Regions from separate parts of the Sulfurovum zhangzhouensis genome, predicted to be linked through region 2. Evidence: riboswitches for the same ligand, from Rfam matches in the RefSeq annotation. Region 2 holds a riboswitch; each other region holds the start of a gene.

The links. A riboswitch is a leader RNA that binds a small molecule or an ion and turns the genes downstream of it on or off. The one in region 2 is predicted to bind cyclic di-GMP.
Region 1: linked by a shared signal. The riboswitch ahead of PGH07_RS04410 (CAP domain-containing protein) and the one ahead of PGH07_RS01990 (hybrid sensor histidine kinase/response regulator) in region 2 are both predicted to bind cyclic di-GMP.
Region 3: linked by a shared signal. The riboswitch ahead of PGH07_RS04155 (hypothetical protein) and the one ahead of PGH07_RS01990 (hybrid sensor histidine kinase/response regulator) in region 2 are both predicted to bind cyclic di-GMP.

Annotation. Positions count from the first base shown of each region.
Region 1 is NZ_JAQIBD010000001.1:850,296-852,569, forward strand. It holds gene PGH07_RS04405 (agmatine deiminase family protein) at 1-658, shown strand, start outside; gene PGH07_RS04410 (CAP domain-containing protein) at 661-1,284, opposite strand; cyclic di-GMP riboswitch class I at 1,344-1,422, opposite strand; gene PGH07_RS04415 (carbon-nitrogen hydrolase) at 1,487-2,274, shown strand, end outside.
Region 2 is NZ_JAQIBD010000001.1:367,167-369,440, forward strand. It holds gene PGH07_RS01990 (hybrid sensor histidine kinase/response regulator) at 1-993, opposite strand, end outside; cyclic di-GMP riboswitch class I at 1,129-1,209, opposite strand; gene PGH07_RS01995 (translocation/assembly module TamB domain-containing protein) at 1,284-2,274, opposite strand, start outside.
Region 3 is NZ_JAQIBD010000001.1:797,689-799,962, reverse strand. It holds gene ribA (GTP cyclohydrolase II) at 83-652, shown strand; cyclic di-GMP riboswitch class I at 840-920, shown strand; gene PGH07_RS04155 (hypothetical protein) at 940-1,293, shown strand; gene PGH07_RS04150 (ABC transporter ATP-binding protein) at 1,290-2,274, shown strand, end outside.

The DNA.
Region 1 (2,274 bases), 480 kb from region 2:
CAACAGTGTCAACACCATCCTTCACAAAATGGGTTATATGGGTACCACGCCGCTTGAGACAATCAACTTCGTTTTGGAAGGCGGTTCACTGGAGAGTGACGGAGAGGGAACGATCCTCACTACTTCTGAGTGTCTCTGCAACCCAAATAGAAACGGTGGTTTGAGCAAAGAAGACGTAGAAGCAAAGCTTCAAGAAACGCTTGGTACGACAAGAGTATTATGGCTTGATCATGGTTATCTGGCAGGAGATGACACCGATTCGCATATCGATACCTTGGCACGTTTTGTCAACAGAGATACCATCATGTATGTCAAGTGTGATGATCAAAGTGATGAGCATTATGATGAATTAAAAAAGATGGAAGAACAACTTCAAACTTTCAAAATGGTCGATGGGACACCTTACAACCTGGTAGCACTTCCAATGAGTGATGCGATTTACGATGAAGAGGGTGACCGCCTACCTGCTACCTATGCAAACTTTTTGATCACCAATAACGCAATCATCTACCCAACATACGGTACTGCACAAGATAAAGTTGCCCATGAGGTATTTACATCACAGTTTCCAAACAGAGAGATCATTCCGGTCAATTGTCTAAAACTGATAGAACAGGGAGGAAGCCTGCACTGTTCAACAATGCAGGTAGCCTACTAACGCTACATACTGCGTCCGAAGTTTTGTGCCCAGTAGGTTTGATACTGATCATTTGAAGGATAGTATGCCATACCTACTTCTGTAAAGTGCTCGCTCATGAGGTTTTTACAGTGTTCATCACTGCGCAGCCATGCATCCATTGCCGCTTGTGTTGAGTGCTGTCCTGCAGCAATATTTTCACCGATAGCACGCCACTGATAATCTGCATAGCTCATACGATCTCTTAATTTACTTCCATGTCCCAGCCCCATCTCAACAGCAGCTCTATCATTTCTGCTGCCTGAACCATCATGGCTAAAGTGGCTGCTCTTGGCCATATCATAGCTGTGCTCATATGCTGCATCATAAAGTTTATCACTCCAAGCTAATGGCTGTACCGGTCCCATATTTCCGTACTTTCCACATGATCTTCTCTCTGAACGGATTTGATTGATTCTGGTAAGAAATTCTTTTTGCTGCGCTTTAGTTATAACAGAAGGATAAGCATGTGCTATCTTTTTGGTACTTTGCTGAGAAGTATGACTTTTGTCTGTATTAATGATAGTGACATGTGCAACCTTGGTTGAACCACATCCTGAAAAGAGCAAAATTGTAGCAGATAATAGTGCAAAACTTGTACTTTTCATACACTTCTTCCTTTGATTCGAAATATATTAGGAAAAGTAAAAGTTACATGCATCTATAAATGTGCAACCTGGCAATCTTAACTATGAAGACCCATGGCTTTCCGTCCATATCTCACGATATGTTTGGCTTTTAACATTTCCTTATACATACTATATAAAAATAGAGTTTAATAAAAAATAAAATTATGTTAAAATTTCTTTTATGAAAACAGCACTTATTCAACAAAAATTTTATGGAAATAAAACCGATACTATCAACGCTACTACCTCCAAAATAGAAGAGGCTGCAAAGAACGGAGCAGAGCTTATTGTACTTCAGGAACTTCATCAGAATGAATACTTCTGTCAAAGTGAGGATACCAAGTTTTTTGACTATGCCGCTAACTTTGATGAAGATGTAGCTTACTGGTCAGAGGTGGCAAAAGCCAACTCTGTCGTACTTGTAACTTCACTCTTTGAGAGACGTACAGCAGGTCTCTACCATAATACGGCTGTGGTGTTTGAAAAGGATGGTAAAGTCGCAGGCAGATACCGTAAGATGCATATCCCTGATGACCCTGGATTTTATGAGAAGTTCTACTTTACACCTGGAGATCTTGGTTTTGAACCGATAGATACTTCTGTAGGTAGACTTGGCTTACTTGTCTGTTGGGATCAGTGGTATCCAGAAGCAGCCAGAGCGATGACCCTTCGCGGTGCAGAGATTCTTATCTACCCGACAGCGATCGGATGGTTCGATGCAGATAGTGAAGATGAGAAAGCACGTCAGGTAGAGAGCTGGATCACGATCCAACGTTCCCATGCGATTGCCAATGGTATCCCTGTTATTTCATGCAACCGTGTAGGTTTTGAAGCAGACAGTGCAGGCGTAATGGATGGTATACGTTTCTGGGGTAACTCTTTTGTTGCAGGAGCCCAGGGAGAGATCATCGTGCAGGCCGGGAGTGAGAACGAAGAGATACTTTATGCAGATATCGACCATGCACGTAC
Region 2 (2,274 bases):
TTCTTCAAAAAGATGTCTATCTTGTTGTATTTTGACAAACTTTATCAATAGTATAATCCATACTACTAAAAGTAAAAATGCTCCTGTTGCATATCCGATAGCAAACCATTTCCCAGTATCATCTATGATATGCATGGATTTACGCAGCTCTGATTGGACTTGGGTAAAGTAATCCATTTTTTTTGTTACTTGGTTTAGCCATCCAAGCAAAGTCACTGCATAACCACCTCTATTGGACTCATACATAATCATCTCGCGTTCTTTTGCAAGAACACTCTTATACTCATCAACAGAGAGTAAAGCATTAAGCCTGGAAACCAACTCTTGATCCTCTATATCACCATAATCAGGAAATCTATCTTGAGCGATCAATTTTTCCCATAGTCTAACATCTTCGTCATTCATTTTTTGAGACCCAAGAAGAATAGAAGAGATCATTGTATTTTCAACTACAGTATTCTCCTTAAGGTTGGTTATCGCCAGGTAGACACTAAAATAGTGGTCAACTTTCTTGGTTGTCAGCGTATTCTGTACACTTTGTAATATCTCCTGGACATTTCCAAATACTTTATGATGATACCTATCCACAAGAATCTCTTGATAATTACCTCTAAGATCATCTACTTCTCGTCTTATCTGTTGAAGTTCCCCACTTATATTTTGTATCTGTCTACTATAGGCACTAAATTGACTATCAGCGATGTAGATCATGAGATTTTTCAATGCCCCATCAACATCACTTCTGTTCTTTTCAAGCTTCTCTGCATCACTCTGTGCTCTTGTTACCATGTAAATAGCACTATTGAGTCTTTCAAACTCCATAGTATCCAATACCAGTTCGATATGTTCTACGAATGATGGAAGGTTCTTGCTATTTTGTGTAAGTTCATAGTTTTTATAAGAATTATATGCAGCATAAGAGAGTATAAAAAAAGCTACCATGACCACACTAAGTAGCAATCCCAGTACACTTTTGTTTTTTGATATATTCATCACAGTCCTTTAGTGTTCTACTTCGTTGAGTTATATAACATGTCTCATATCTTGAATGATTACCGTTATTTCAAGACAAACATAAATCTTGGGTAAAAAGTTAAAAGAAGAATATCCCTAAAAGAGGTAGATTCTATTGGCAGTCTGGCGATCTTTTCTGAAAAAAGACCCATAACTTTCTGTCCCTGACTCACGACAGGTTTAGCTTTTTCAACATTAATACCTATGTGGTAAATTCTACAATGAATAGACTTAAATATATACCAAAGAATACCAACTAAAGTGATCGGCTAAAAATCCTTAATATAGATGATATCATAGGAACTAGACTCTCCACTGGCTCCAATAACACTCTGAAAACGTCGATTATGCCTGTATTTTAACTCAACTCTTGGTATCTCATCATTGATATAGATAATCATAAGATCGTCTGTAAGCTTTTTACCAACTTCTATACTGTTCCCTGCACCAAGTACAAAATGATCGATCTTAACCCCAGCATTTGCTAAAGCAGATTTTGCCATAGCACCTCCCATCATTTTCATCATCTCATCTCCGGTATACGTATCAGAGGCTGATTCATTATCAAAAAGTAGAACGGAAAGTATCTGTTCTCTTGTGAGGCTCGGACTGGAAGAGAAGTTGATATTAGGAGCCTCCGGTGTGCCTGTTACTGTAATAGTAATCAAGTGATTAAGTGCTTGGTGTTTTGCCTTGATCTCTAAAAGCGGTTTATTGAAAGTACCAGTAAAATAGATAAAACTTTTTTCCAGAACAAATTTTTTATTTTGAAAGAGATAAGTGCCGCCTTCAAGTAATTCAATCGATCCCAATACCATTAAAGGCTCATTCATTGCTTTATAAAGGGTAAAACTAGGTTTTGCCTGAATGTTAATGTCTTTTTGTTTGAAGAGAAGAGCTTTTTTACAATGAATATTCAGTGCCATGCTCAACTGATCCATAAAGTGATTGGGTTGTTTTTTTTCTTTATTCTCAACAATAATAATATCACTGTCAGAGGCAAATGACTGTTGATTTATATCGTAATGGATTTCTCCCCCCTGTAAAACGATATCTCCTTTTATATCCGTGCGATTACCGTCAGCTGTTGTCACTATATTAATATCAGAGAGGACATCAGCCCACTCATGCTCCAACTTTAACTTGTTAGCATCTGCATTGATCTTTCCTTCTTTTTTCTTTAAGTCATACTTTCCGGCTATCTGAAGTGCATCATTTACCCATACAGAACTGAGCTCAACCTCATTGTCTTTCAGTTGG
Region 3 (2,274 bases), 430 kb from region 2:
ATACTCTATAAGTAGCCGCTATTTTACAACAATTATCGGCTATTAATTATTAATTATCCATTATTCCTGTATAATCTCCCCAATGAAAGCAGTAGAACAATCACAAACCGCCATTTTACCAACCAAATACGGTACATTCAACATTCAAGCCTTCAAAGATGATCTGGGAAAAGAGCATTTGGCAATTTTCACCGATAATCTTCCAGAGGCTCCGATCGTACGTGTACATTCTGAGTGTCTGACCGGGGATGCTTTGGGTTCGCTCAAATGTGATTGCGGAGAACAACTTCATGCTGCTATGGAGCTGATCGCAAAAGAGGGTGGAATGATCATTTATCACCGTCAAGAAGGTCGTAACATCGGACTACTCAATAAAGTGAATGCATATGCGTTACAAGATAAAGGATTTGATACGGTTGCTGCAAACCATCAGCTGGGATTTCAAGCCGATGAAAGGACCTATGAGATCGTTGAGTTTATCCTGGAACATTTTGGGATCAAAAAGCTAAGGCTGCTTACTAACAATCCAAAGAAAATTGAAAGCCTCAAAAATATAGAGATCATAGAGCGTATTCCTCTCCAGATCGCTTCAAATCCTCACAATGAAGGGTATCTGCAGACTAAAAAAGAGCAGATGGGGCATTTACTATAGTCCACTTTGTATCAGAATAAATAAGAAACTAAAATTATTTATGCACTCTTCTCTTATCATATAATTCTCAGCTTGTTTGCTCAGTTAAAAAAATTTGCGCGTGTATCGCATATTTGTTATTTCTACTATATAATATCTTCGCTAACTGTTATTTAATTAATGAATAGGTAGAATAAATTACTTTTATTAGAGAAAAAGCCAAACCTATCGTGAGGTAGAGACGGAAAGCTGCGGGTCTTAAAAGAGAAAAGATAGCCGGGTTGCCAGAGATTGTCTGGGGTATTATAATGAAAAGATGGCAGTTTATGTCGTTGAAAAAATTTCGTTTAGTTGATTTACAACTTTTTGTTTTCCTGTTAATTCTATTTGTTTATGTCACTACCTTTACTATATTCACTGAAAGGGGAAGTGATGATATTCGAGAGAATAAGTATACTAAAGAGGTATTACTAGATGATAAGACTCTTTATACTTTTGAAAAAAATGTAGACCTGATAATGGATCTGCGTTTTCAAAACATTTCTATGCTGTTTCCCTCTCTTATACTGAATCATGCTTCGGTCACTTTAGTATCACTGCAAGTGTCAACGATCAAGCCCTATGCTTATATGATGAATATTGATGGGGTGGGTCAAGAATGACAAAGCTCTATTCATTGAAACGTTTCTGGCAGCAGATATTGGGGCAAAAAAAAGAGTTTTGGGCGACAACATTTTATGGCATGGCTGCAACATTACTGCTTCTGCCTATCCCTATGCTTATTCCACTATTGATTGATGAAGTGTTACTTGGACACCCTGGAAAATTGACAGCATTTTTGTCTACGACATTTGGTAATAGTGAAACTTGGTTTTTAGTCTTGGTTACGGTAATTCTTGTGGCTATACTGCGAATGGGAGCATTTGTTTTTAGCAATCAACAAAGTTTTTATGCTATTAAAATTACGCAAAGGATCAGTTATCTGCTAAGACATCGTATCTTGCATCATCTTGAGCGTGTGTGTTTGTCCGAGTATGAGACTTTAAAATCGGGGGGAGTTGTTTCCAAGACCATACAGGATGTAACAGGTGTCAGTAGTTTTGCCAGTGCATTTGTCAGTAGTTTTTTCAGTTCAACCTTGATGCTTATTGGTATTGCAGCAGTCATGTTATGGATGAACTGGGTTCTGGCTTTATTGATCTTATTCCTGAATCCTTTTTTTCTTGCCTTTTCAAAAGTCCTAGGGAAAAAGACAGGAGAGTTGTTAAGACGTCAATATAAAGCCTATGAGGTTTACAATGAACTACTGAATGAAACACTTGAACTCTTTATTCAAGTACGGGCAAGTAACCAAGAGAAAAACTTTTTTGCTCTTATTCTTGACCAGTCCAAAGAGATAGAAAATGCATCCATTGATTATGGCCATAAAGCTGCCGTGGCACAACGGTCTTCCGGACTTTTGACTAATACGGTCATTGATATATTCCGTGCTTTGGGGGTGGTAGTAGTAGCTTATTCTGATTTAAGTGTAGGAATGATGATCGCCTTTTTGTTTTATCTCTCTGCTTTGAATTCTCCTGTACAACAGTTAATGGGACTAATGATCAGCTATCAAAATACCAAACCTGCGATAGAGCGCATTA